Tahibacter amnicola: one gene and its partner. The protein of the gene in region 2 interacts with the protein of the main gene of each other region in a pairwise test. Links are inferred from orthologs where the notes say so. Each region holds a gene or a part of one and is shown on either strand. Other genes may lie near its edges.

Region 1 (5,653 bases), 2.5 Mb from region 2 along the record:
TGGCTTCCTGCGCCGACGGGGTTTCCCAGAAGGTGCGCATGACGGTGTTCATCCGCGCGCGGATAGCCGTGTTGCGGATGGCGTTGAGCACGATCCAGTAGATCGACAGCAACGAGAACAGCACCAGCGTCACGAAGACGATGAGGCCGACCAGGTCGAAGTTCTCGGAGGCCGGGTTGTAGTTCTGGATCAGGTGGCCGAAACCCATTTCTTTGAGGGCGCCGGCGTTGCCGCCATGCAGTGCGGCAGCGGCCGCCTCAGCAGGAGGAGCTGCCGGGGGAACGGATCCGGCTGCGGTCGAGGTGTCTTGGAACATGACGCTACCCTTCGTAAGTGGAACTTAATGGAATTTACAGATCGTTGAGGCTGAAACGGAACGGAACCAGCGCCCAGCCCTCAACCGCCGCACCGTTTTTCTGACCCGGATTGAACACCCAGGTCTGCGCGGCATCAATCGCCGCACGATCCAATTCGCGAAAACCCGAAGATTTTTCGACTTGAATGTCCTTGGGCTTTCCGTCGACACCAACCAGCACGCGCAGAACGACTTCGCCTTCGTGGCGTTGACGAACCGCTTGCGGCGGGTACCTCGGCGGACGCGCCTTGCGATAACTGATGTTTTCGCTCGGTGCGATTTCCGAGGGTGGTGCCGGGGGCGCCGGAGGCGCCGGAGGCGGAGCCGGGATCGACATCGGCGTCGCCTCTTCCGTCACGATCGGCGGCGGAGGTTCCGGCGGCGGCGTCGGCGGCGGCTTGACCTTTTCAATGATCTTCGGCGGCGGCTTCTTCGGCGGTTCCGGCGGCGGCGGCGGTGGAGGCGGCGGCGGCGGTGGAGGCGGCGGCGGCGGCGGCGGTTCGACGAATTCGACCGACACTATCTTCTCTTTTCCTTCTGCTTCGCCTGCGGCGGAGCCACGGGCGCAATCATCAGCAGGAAGGCAAACCCGTGCACGGCCATGGCGGCGGCCAGCGCGGATGTGCGCCTCCAACTGTACGTTTCGCGCTGGTCTTCTCTCGTCAACGCCATTGCTTTGAACCAAGGTTCGCTAGTGAAAAACGGTGGACTGGATCACGCGTTGTGCCGGACAGCGGTCGCAGTTCCGGCGGGGGCAGGCACCGTACACGAGGCCCGCCCTCCGCTCAAGCGTTCATTGCCGGATTCTTATCTTAACCCGGCCTGAAGCCTGGCGGATATCGCTCAAGATGCAGGGAATGCGGTCTGGATATTATTTTTTCTTCGGTGCGCCGGTATTGCCCTTGATCATCTTCAACCAGGTTTCGGACATCTTGCGGGTTTCTTCGTACCCGTGCGCCTTTTCCATGGCGGCGATCGCGGCAGACTTGTTACCGAGTTCGTTCTCGGCATTGCCGAGCAGCACGTAGGCCGCACCCTGGCGCTTGACACCGCGCTGCAGGGCCTTGGTCATCGAATCCTTGGCCTCGGCCCAGCGCTGGGCGTTCACCAGCATCTGGCCGCGCAGGAAATCGGCTTCGCCGTCTTTGGCGAGCGGCGAGGCCTTGCCGTAGGCTTCAATGGCTTTGTCTTCGTTATCAGCCAGGGCGTAGGAATCGCCCAGGAGCTTGTACATTTCGTAGGTGGGCTGGACGGCGCCCTTCTGGAAGCCTTCTTCCAGGAGCGCGGCGCCCTCGGCCGGCTTGTCGGCCTGGCCGTACAGCTGGGCGAGCAGCTTGTAATCGTCGGAGGTGGTGATCAGGCCACGTCCCTTGGCGTCGGACAGCAGCTTGAGCGCCTTCTCGGGGGTGTCCCCGTTGACGTAGACCGAGGCCAGTTGCTGGATCAGCTTCTTGTCAGACGGATTCTTGGCCAGCTGGGCCTCGATGATCTTGGCCGCTTCGCCATACTGGTTCGATTCGTAGTACGAGGCCATCAGGATCTGCGACCAGCTTTCCTGCGGCTTGTCCGAAGCGGCAACGGCCTGCTTCATGACTTCGATGGCTTCGTTGTACTTTTCCATGCGATAGAGGGCGTTGCCCTTGATCGCCAGCGCCTCGGGCTTGTTGTCGCCGCTCTGCGCGATGTACTTGTCGATCGACGCGATTGATTCGCTGTACTTCTCTTCCTGCAACTGGAACTGCGCCAGGGTGTAGATCGCCGGGAAGTGATTGGCGTTGGGCAGCGCGTCCAGCTCGATGGCCTTGGCGAGGTCCTCGATCGCACCGGCGCCGTCTTCCTTGTCCCACTTGATGTTGGAGCGCAGGTAGAGGGCGAATGCGTGGGCGTACGGGGTGAGCTTCTTGTCGTCCAGGACGTCGTCGATGATCGGGAGGGCGTCGTCACCCTTTCCGTCGGCGACCAGGTCATTGACCTTGTTCAGCTTGGTGCCCAGGCCCGACGGCATCGACGTCTTCGGATCGACGCGGTTGGCATGCGGGTAGGCATTGGCCTGTTCGGCGCCCTTCTTCGAGGCACTGCGGCTGGGCTCCGAGCCCGGCCGGCGGTCGGCCTGCGCGGCGGTCGTGGCGAGTCCCAGCGCGATGCCCAGACAAAGCACGATCTTCTTGGCGGTGATGGCCTGCATTTTTTTTGCCTCGAGTGGTCAGTTCGATACGGCAATCGCCGTAGCCGGAAAAGGGGCCCGAGAGGTTAATCCGCGTGCTTGCAAACTACAAGCGGAGCAAAACGCCCAATCGTTAGGCTTGTGTTAAAGGCAGCGCTTGTATCCCTTCCGCGATGCAATTTGTTGTTACGGATTGCGCTTTGATGCGACGAAGGTCTAATAAAAACAGGGGTTTTTGGCGATCTGCGCAACGTCGGGAAATAATCCCGGACGCTGATTAAGTCGCCAAATACACTATTCCAGTTGGGAAAATCCGGGCGGTGCGGACCTTCGCGCCGCCCGGAATCGTTCAGACGTCGAGATTTGCGACACGCAAGGCGTTCGATTCGATGAACTCGCGGCGCGGTTCGACCACGTCTCCCATGAGGGTCGAGAAGATCTGGTCGGCCGCCACGGCGTCTTCGATGCTCACCTGCAGCAGTCGGCGCGTTTCCGGATTGACCGTGGTCTCCCACAACTGGTCCGGATTCATTTCACCCAGGCCCTTGAAGCGCTGGATAGTCCGGCCCTTCTTGGCCTCGTCCATCAGCCACTGGCGGGCCCGCCCGAACGATTCGATCGGGTGCGCGGCGTTGCCGCGGCGGATCTCCGCGCCGGCCTGGATCAGTCCGGACAAATCCCTGGCGACCGTCTGGATGGGCGCCATCTCCGGGCTGGCGATAAATGCGGCCGGCAGGAACTGGGTATGCGTCAGGCCGTGCTGGTCGCGTTCGATCACCAGGGCTGCCGGATGATCCGGCGTGGCCGGCTGGGAACGGATCCGATAATTCGGCCGCCCCAGGCCGACGTTGTTCAGGCGTCCGGTGAGTCCGGCGATCCAGCTGTCCAGGCGCGGGGTGTCGTCCCAGATGGCCTCATCCAGCGGCGCGATTTCGAGCATCGCCGTCAGTACCGTGGCGTCGCAGCGGTGGCTCAGACGGTCGATCTGGTCGAGCGCCAGCTGGTAGTGCACCAGGAGCCGTTCCAGTGCTACGCCGGTGACACCCGGGGCCCCACCGCCCGGCCGCAGTTCCGCATTTTCGACGGCGTTGTTGATCAGGTACTGATTGAGCGCCGTATCGTCCTTGAGATACAGCTCCTGCTTGCCCTGCTTGAGCTTATAGAGCGGCGGCAGGCCGATGTAGACGTAGCCACGCTCGATCAGCTCCGGCATCTGCCGGTAGAAGAAGGTGAGCAGGAGGGTGCGGATGTGCGAACCGTCCACGTCCGCGTCAGTCATGATGATGATGCGGTGGTAGCGCAGCTTGTCCGGGTTGTATTCGTCTTTGCCGATACCGCAACCGAGTGCGGTGATCAGTGTGCCGACTTCCGCGGACGAGAGCATCTTGTCGAAGCGCGCGCGCTCGACATTGAGGATCTTGCCCTTGAGTGGCAGCACGGCCTGTGTCTTGCGGTTTCTGCCCTGCTTGGCCGAGCCACCGGCCGAGTCACCCTCGACGATGAACAGTTCGGACAGCGCCGGATCCTTTTCCTGGCAGTCGGCGAGCTTGCCCGGCAGTCCGGCGATATCGAGTGCGCCCTTTCGGCGCGTCATCTCGCGTGCCTTGCGGGCGGCCTCACGGGCGCGCGCGGCATCGACGACCTTGCTGGCAATCGCACGTGCCTCGGCGGGGTTTTCGAGCAGGAACTCCTCGAGCTTGGCGTTGACCACCTGCTCGACGACCCCCTTCACTTCCGATGAGACCAGCTTGTCCTTGGTCTGAGATGAGAATTTGGGGTCCGGAACCTTGACCGAGAGAACCGCAATCATTCCCTCGCGCATGTCGTCGCCCGACAGCGCCACCTTGGCGTTCTTGGCGACGCCAGAGTTCTCGATGTAGTTCGTCAGGGTTCGGGTCAGCGCGGCTCGAAAGCCGGTCAGATGGGTACCGCCATCTCTCTGGGGAATGTTGTTGGTGAAGCAGAAACACGTTTCCTGGTACGCATCCGTCCACTGCAGGGCGGCTTCGACCGTGATGCCGTCCTGCGCGGCGTCGAAGGTGACGACATTCGTGTGGAGCGGTGTCTTCAGCTGAGCGAGGTGCTGCACGAAGGAGCGGATGCCGCCCTCGTACTGAAAGATGTCGTGCTTGTCGTTTCGCTCATCCAGGATCTCGATCTTTACACCCGAATTGAGGAAGGACAGTTCGCGCAGCCGCTTGGCGAGAATGTCGTAGTGAAACTCGGTGTTCGAGAACGTCGCAGGGCTGGGCTTGAAGCGGACCGTGGTTCCACGCCGGTTGGTCGGTGGGCCCTTCTTTACCGCGTAGAGCGGTTCGCCCAGCGAGTATTCCTGAACATGCTCATGACCATCGCGATAGATGGTTAGCCAGAGATGGTCGGATAGCGCGTTGACGACGGATACGCCGACGCCATGGAGGCCGCCCGAGACCTTGTAGGAATTGTCGTCGAACTTGCCACCGGCGTGGAGCACCGTCATCACGACTTCCGCCGTGGACCTGCCCTCTTCCGGATGGACGTCCACCGGAATACCGCGACCGTTGTCCGAGACGCTGACGGATCCATCCTGATGGATCGTTACGTGCACGTGGTCGCAATAGCCCGCGAGCGCCTCGTCGATGGAGTTGTCGACGACTTCGAAGACCATGTGATGCAGGCCCGTGCCGTCATCGGTATCTCCGATGTACATGCCGGGGCGCTTGCGGACGGCTTCGAGGCCTTTGAGGACTTTGATGTTACTGCTGTCGTACTGTTCGCTCATGCGGGTCGCCAGGGCGTGGCTGCGGCGGGGCGCAGCGGGATCGGAGAACGATCAATTATAGCAGCGCGGAGAATTGACCTTGTTCCACGTGGAACGTCATTCGCTCCATGTCGTCGGGCAATGCTGAGCGCGGCGCGTCGGTACCCGTAAGAAGGATCTGCGCTCCCTGCGCCCGTAGCCAACTGAGCACCGCAGCCTCGTGCACTGCATCCAGTTCGGACGACAAATCATCCAGGCAGATCACTGGCCACTCACCGGTCTGCGTTGCAAACAGGCGGGCCTGCGCGAGAATGCACGCCATCGCGCAAAGCTTCTCCTGCCCCCGGGATAGATGCTCGCGGTCCGGGGCCTCCTGAAACGAGATCGACCAATC
Region 2 (6,771 bases):
GAAACGCCGGTAGAACACGCCGTGTGAGCGCTCCACGCGGGTGAGCTTGCCATTGGGCTCGCGCGTCTCCGCGCGGCGTTCGCCCTTGATGGACAGGATTCCCTTGTCCATAGAGATTTCAATGTCGTTCGGATCAACACCGGGGATATCCGCGAAGATCACGAAGCGCTTGTCCTCTTCTTTGATATCCACGCGCGGCGTCCATTGGCTGGTAACCACGTTGGACTGGTCCGCTTCGTCATTGCCGGTGAAAAGCCGCTCGAAAACCTGCTTGATCTCTTCCTGGAAGTTGGAAGGGATCGCCCACGGCTGGTAGCGCGAAACGCTCATGTGCATCACTCCTTCTGGGTGAGACGCGCACCGTGCGCGTCGTGACGGCGGGATAGATAGGTGCCCCGTCCGCAGTTTCAAGGCCACCGTGCAAGAGTGGTTGGCGCCGCCGCTGGCCGCTATGATCGGTCGTTGCGCAGAGCGCGTAGCGTCCTTTCTCCCTGACAAGGAAATTCCCATGACCATCCAGGTCGGCGATCGCATCCCCTCGGCCACGCTCAATGTCCTCAAGGACGGCGTCCAGGCCATCACCACCGACGAGATCTTCAACGGCCGCAAGGTCGTGCTGTTTTCGGTTCCCGGCGCGTTCACGCCCACCTGTTCGGCCAAGCACCTGCCGGGCTACGTCGAGAAGTTCGGCGCCTTCAAGGACAAAGGGGTCGAGGTCGCCTGCATGGCCGTCAACGACGCCTTCGTGATGAAGGCCTGGGCCAAGGACCAGAACGTCCCGGAAGACCTGATGATGCTCGCCGACGGCAACGCCAATCTGGCCCGCGCGCTGGGCCTGGAAATGGACGCCACGGCATTCGGCATGGGCCTTCGTTCCAAGCGCTTCGCCCTTTACGCCGACGATGGCGTGGTGAAGGCGCTGCAGGTGGAAGCCCCGGGGGAATTCAAAGTTTCCAGCGCTGACGCGATGCTCGAGTCACTTGCCTGATCGCAACGACTGGGAGCGACAACGGCGTCGCCATCGAAAGCACAGCACAAAAAAAGCGGCTCGAAGGCCGCTTTTTTTGTGCTTTCGGTGGACGACAGCTTACTCCGGTGCCGCCTCATCCGTAGCCGCGGCGCTTTCCGAAGCGGCGGCGGAATTGTCCGATGCCGGCTCGTCACCCGGCGGACCACCCGCACCGTTTTCACCGAGCCCTTCACCCTCACCTTCGTCGCCATCACTGCCGAGCGCTTCGATGCGTACCACGCCGCACAGCGCTTCCGAATCCGGCAGGCGGATCAGGGTCACGCCCTGCGTGTTGCGCCCGACGCGGGCAATCTCGGCGGCGCGCGTCCGCACCAGGGTGCCCTGGTTGGAGATCAGCATCAGCTCGTGCGTGTCATCCAGCTGCACGGCGGCCACCAGCGCACCGTTGCGGCCCGAGCATTGGATCGCGATGACACCCTGTGTGCCGCGGCCCTTGCGCGGGTACTCGTCCAGCGGCGTACGCTTGCCGAAGCCGCGTTCGGTGGCGGTGAGTACATCGCCCTCGCCCTTGACCACGACCATCGACACGACTTCCGCAGCCTCGGTCAGGCGCATGCCACGCACGCCGTGGGCCACGCGTCCCATCGGGCGTACTTCGTCTTCGGCGAAGCGAACCGCCTTGCCATTGGAGGCAAACATCAGCACGTCCGAGGTGCCGTCGGTGATGGCCACATCCACCAGGCCATCGCCGTCGTCCAGGTCGATCGCGCGGATGCCCGAGGTGCGCGGGCGCGAGTAGTCGGCCAGTGACGTCTTCTTCACCGTGCCCTGGCGGGTGGCGAAGAACACGTAGCGGTCCTGCGGGAAATCGCGGACCGGAAGCACGGCCTGGATCTTTTCGTCCGTCTCCAGCGGCAGCAGGTTCACGATCGGCTTGCCACGCGAATTCGGACCGGCATCGGGAATCTGGTAGACCTTGAGCCACAGTACGCGGCCGGTACTGGTGAAGGTCAGCAGGGTGTCATGGGTGTTCACCACCCACACCTGGGAGACGAAATCCTCTTCCTTCACGGCCGTTGCCGAACGCCCCTTGCCGCCGCGCTTCTGCGCGCGGTAGGTGGTGATCGGCTGGCGCTTGCAATAGCCCGTGTGCGAGAGCGTCACCACGACGTTTTCCGGCTCGATCAGGTCGAGCACGTCGAGGTCTTCCTGGCTGGGCTGGATCACCGTGCGGCGCGGGTCAGCGAAGGCATCCTTCACCTCGACCAGTTCGCCGCGGATCAGCGCCAGCAGCACGGCGGGATCAGAGAGGATCTCGATCAGGCCGCGGATGGTTTCCAGCAGGGCCTTGTATTCATCGGTGAGCTTGTCCTGTTCCAGGCCGGTCAGGCGGTTCAGGCGCATTTCCAGGATTTCCTTGGCCTGGACTTCCGACAGCTGGTAGCCGTCCTCGGCCAGGCCATTGCCCGGGTCGAGATCTTCCGGACGCGAGGCATCGGCACCCGCCGCCGCGAGCAGCGCGCGGACCATGCCCGGCTCCCAGCGGCGCGCCAGCATGCGTTCCTTGGCCACCTGCGGCGATTCCGACGTCTTGATCAGCTCGATCATTTCGTCGATGTTCGCCAGCGCGACGGTGAGGCCTTCGAGGATGTGCGCGCGGGCGCGTGCCTTGCGCAGCTCGAAAATGGTGCGGCGGGTCACCACTTCGCGGCGGTGACGGATAAACGCTTCGAGAATTTCCTTGAGGTTCAGCAGCTTGGGCTGGCCGTCGACCAGCGCCACCATGTTGATGCCGAAGGTGACCTGCAATTGCGTCTGCTGGAAAAGATTGTTCAGCAGCACGTCGGCCATCGCGTCCTTGCGCACCTCGATGACGATGCGCATTCCGTCCTTGTCGGATTCGTCGCGCAGGCCATCCGGGGCGATGCCCTCGATTTTCTTTTCCTTGTGCAGCTCGGCGATCTTTTCGATCAGCCGGGCTTTGTTGACCTGGTACGGCAGCTCCGTGACGACGATCGTCTCGCGGCCGTTGGCGCTGGTTTCCACTTCGGTACGGGCGCGAATAAGGATTCGGCCACGCCCGGTGCGGTAAGCCTCGACGATGCCCGAAGCGCCGTTGATAATGCCGGCGGTGGGGAAGTCCGGGCCCGGAACGAAACGCATCAGGTCATCGATGCCCAGGGAGGGATCGTCGATCAGGCCGATCGTGGCGTCGATCACCTCGCCCAGGTTGTGCGGCGGAATGTTGGTGGCCATGCCGACCGCGATACCGGCCGAGCCGTTGACCAGCAGGTTCGGGACGCGCGTCGGCAGTACCGACGGTTCCAGTTCCTTTTCATCGTAGTTGGGCTGGAAATCGACGGTTTCCTTGTCGATATCCGCGAGCAGCTCCGAGCTCAGACGTTCCAGCCGGCACTCGGTGTAGCGCATCGCCGCGGCGGCGTCGCCGTCGATCGAGCCGAAGTTGCCTTGTCCGTCAATCAGCATGTAGCGCAGGGAGAAGTCCTGCGCCATGCGCACCAGGGCGTCGTACACCGCCGTATCGCCATGCGGATGGTATTTACCGATCACGTCGCCGACGACGCGGGCGCACTTCACGTACGGCCGGTTCCAGACGTTGTTGAGTTCCTGCATGGCGAAAAGCACGCGCCGGTGCACAGGCTTGAGGCCGTCGCGCACGTCCGGCAGTGCGCGTCCCACGATCACGCTCATGGCGTAATCGAGGTAGCTTTGTTTCATCTCGTCTTCGATGTTGACGCGAATAACTTCTTTGGCTAGTTCCGCCATCGGGATTCCAATATCTCGGATACGGCAAGATGGAGCGACTTCGCTGCGATGCCGGCTTGCCCGGCCCGCGTCGAAATAACGCGCAAGGATACCATACCGGGGCGCCGCGTTGGCGCTCGGAAGCCCTTGTTTCTGGCTGGAAATGTCACCGCGGAGCCGCCCCGTCGCCCGGCTCCCCGAGCCCGGGTGCCGGCGACCCCGTGGCCCGCGGGCCCGCCACGTCGGCAAACCGTTCCGTTCGTCATTTTCGTTCTGGCCGGAACCCGGCTATGTTCGAGGTTCTGCACCGTCATCGCATGAGTCCATGAACCTGCGCACCCGTCTGTGGCTGATCCCGCTCTCGTTGCTCGTTTCAACCACCCTTCACGCGGCCAAGCCCGAGCCAGACAGTCTGCACGGCGTTCCGCGCACCGAAGGCTTCGTCGACGTGTGGGCCGATGCGGCCAAGGGCCGCGTCGTCATCGGCGTGAAGCACCTTGACACGCCCTTTCTCCTGACAACGTCCCTGCCCCACGGCCTGGGATCCAACGACGTCGGCCTGGATCGCGGCCAGTCAGGCGCGGTCCGTCTGGTGGAGTTCCGCCGCGCCGGTCCACGCCTGCTGCTGGTCGAGCGCAATACGCGCTACATCGCCAGTGCGGCCAATCCGGCGGAACAGCGCGGCGCCCGCGAAGCGTTTGCCGAATCGGTCCTGTGGGCCGGTGACATCCTGCCATCCGGCAAGGACGGCACCGTCCGCGTCGACTTCAGCACGTTCCTGACCGGCGACCGGCACGGGATCGCCGACCGCATCGACGGCACGGAACAGGGCAAGTATTCGGTCGACAAGGAGCGCAGTGCTCCGCTGCTCGACACGGTGAAAACCTTTCCCGACAACACCGAACTCGAAGGGCTTCTCACCTTCCAGGGCCCCGGTGAGGGCAAGTTCGTGCAGCAGGTCAGCATGGATCCGACATCCCTGAGCGTGCGCCAGCACGTCAGCCTGGTGCGGCTGCCGGCCGACGGTTTCCGTCCGCGCCCCTTCCACCCGGCCTCCGGTGCCTTCAGCCAGGGCTACTACGATTTCTCCCAGCCGCTGGCCAGCAGCCTGGACGTGCGCTGGCAGCCCCGCTTCCGGCTGGAGAAAACCGACCCGTCCGCGGCAGTGAGCACGGTCAAGAAGCCGATCGTGTTCTACCTGGATCCCGGCACCCCCGAGCCGGTCCGCTCGGCGCTGCTCGAAGGCGCGAACTGGTGGAAGACCGCCTTTGAAAAGGCTGGCTACAAGGACGCCTTCCGCGCAGAGCTGATGCCCGAGGGCATCGATCCCATGGACGTGCGCTACAACACCATCCTCTGGGTGCATCGGGCGACGCGCGGCTGGTCCTATGGCGCGGCCCTGACCGATCCGCGTACCGGGGAGATCATCAAGGGCGCCGTGACCCTCGGTTCGCAACGCGTCCGCCAGGACATCCTCATCGCTGAGGGCCTGCTCGCGCCCTACGGCAAGCCCGAATCGGGCCAGCTGGCAAGACAGGCACAGGAAATGGCCCTGTCGCGCCTGCGCCAGCTGTCGGCGCATGAAGTCGGCCACGCGCTGGGCTTCGCTCACAATTTCGCCGCCAGCCGGAACGGCAATGGCTCGGTGATGGACTACCCCCATCCGCTGCTGCACCTGGACGACCAGGGCAATGTCAGCCTCGAGAACGCCTACGGCGTCGGCGTCGGGCCCTGGGACGACTTCATCGTGCGCCATGGTTACCAGGCGTTTGCCGATGATGCCGAAGCCGCAGGCCTCGCCGAGCTGCGCGCGGCGGCGGCCAAGGCGGGCCTGGGTTTCGTCAGCGACGCCGATGCCCGCGCCCCCGGCGCCTCGCATCCCGATGCCCTGCTGTGGGACTTTGGCGACCGTTCGCTCGACACCTTCGATACGCTTCTGCGCGTGCGTCGCAAGGCCCTGGAAGGTTTCGGACCCGGCGTACTGCCGCCCGAACGGCAGCTGGGCGAGCTGGAAGCGCGGCTGGTGCCGGTCTACCTGCTGCACCGCTACCAGGCCGAGGCCATCGCACGCCTGATCGGTGGAGCGAGCTATCGCTATGGCCTGGCCGGCGACACCACCGCACGGACCACGCCCGTGTCCGCGGCTGACCAGCGCGCGGCGCTCGAACGGCTCCTGCAGACGCTGTCGGCGAAGGAGCTGGCATTGCCCGCCAGCCTGCTCGACCAGCTGATGCCGCCCGGCAACGAATACGAGCGGGGCCGGGAATATTTCGCGACACGCACGGCGCCGCAGTTCGACCCGATCAGCGCGGCGTCGGCCGCCAGCGCGGTGAGCGTCCAGTTCCTGTTCGAGCCGGCACGGCTCAATCGCGTGGCCTGGCAGCACGCGCGCGACAAAAACCTGCCCGACGTCACCGAGCTGCTCGATGCCGCGTTCCGCGCGACCTGGCAACGCGACCCGGCCACCGACGGCGTCACCGGCGCGGACGCCATCCAGCTCGCCGCCAACTGGACGGTGCTCGATGGCCTCCTCGCCAGCGTCGATGGTGGACAGTTGCATCCCCAGGTCGACGCCGTCGTACGCCACCGGCTGGCCGCATGGCAGCAGTGGCTGGCCCAGAACCCGTCGCCGCGAGAATCGATCACGGACAACCGCCGCCAGGCCGCCCAATGGATCGGGCGCTACCTCAGCGATCCGCGCTCGATAAAGCTGCGTCCGCTGCCGCCAATCCCTCCTGGCGCGCCGATCTGAGTCAATACGCCGGCGCTGCCCCACGGGCGGTGGCGCCGGCGTCTCAGCGCGAAAAGGTCCAGGACTGCATACGCCCGTCGCGATACGGCATGACGCCATGAAAGGGACGCGGATCCTCATCGAAGACCAGCGGTAGGAAATGCCGGTCGCCCTCCCACATCGGCAGGGTCAGGATCTGCTCGCGCGGGACCCATTCCAGGCTGCCTTCGGCATTGCGTTCCGCGGGCGTGCCTTCAAACCGGTCGATCACGAAAATGAAGCCGAGCCAGTCTTCGCCGTGCTT

What was found.
Region 1: the proteins of gyrA (region 2) and gyrB interact in binary tests that used the Escherichia coli proteins (3 or more experiments, as listed by UniProt). The link is inferred for Tahibacter amnicola from one-to-one orthologs.

What each region holds. Positions count from the first base shown.
Region 1 is NZ_CP104694.1:447,266-452,918, forward strand. Bases 2,575-5,653 are described here. They hold gyrB (DNA topoisomerase (ATP-hydrolyzing) subunit B), read right to left. Parts: upstream 5,281-5,653; coding sequence 2,869-5,280; downstream 2,575-2,868. Other genes in these bases: recF (DNA replication/repair protein RecF), read right to left, coding at 5,336-5,653. Also shown: N4264_RS01860 (MotA/TolQ/ExbB proton channel family protein), read right to left, coding at 1-208; N4264_RS01865 (energy transducer TonB), read right to left, coding at 351-713; N4264_RS01870 (tetratricopeptide repeat protein), read right to left, coding at 1,227-2,540. UniProt on the Escherichia coli protein: DNA gyrase negatively supercoils closed circular double-stranded DNA in an ATP-dependent manner to maintain chromosomes in an underwound state.
Region 2 is NZ_CP104694.1:2,930,537-2,937,307, reverse strand. Bases 888-4,117 are described here. They hold gyrA (DNA gyrase subunit A), read right to left. Parts: upstream 3,758-4,117; coding sequence 1,088-3,757; downstream 888-1,087. Other genes in these bases: N4264_RS12350 (zinc-dependent metalloprotease), read left to right, coding at 4,062-4,117; N4264_RS12360 (peroxiredoxin), read left to right, coding at 888-988. In the rest of the region: N4264_RS12365 (Hsp20/alpha crystallin family protein), read right to left, coding at 1-330; more of N4264_RS12360, read left to right, coding at 509-887; more of N4264_RS12350, read left to right, coding at 4,118-6,488; N4264_RS12345 (NUDIX hydrolase), read right to left, coding at 6,532-6,771. UniProt on the Escherichia coli protein: A type II topoisomerase that negatively supercoils closed circular double-stranded (ds) DNA in an ATP-dependent manner to maintain chromosomes in an underwound state.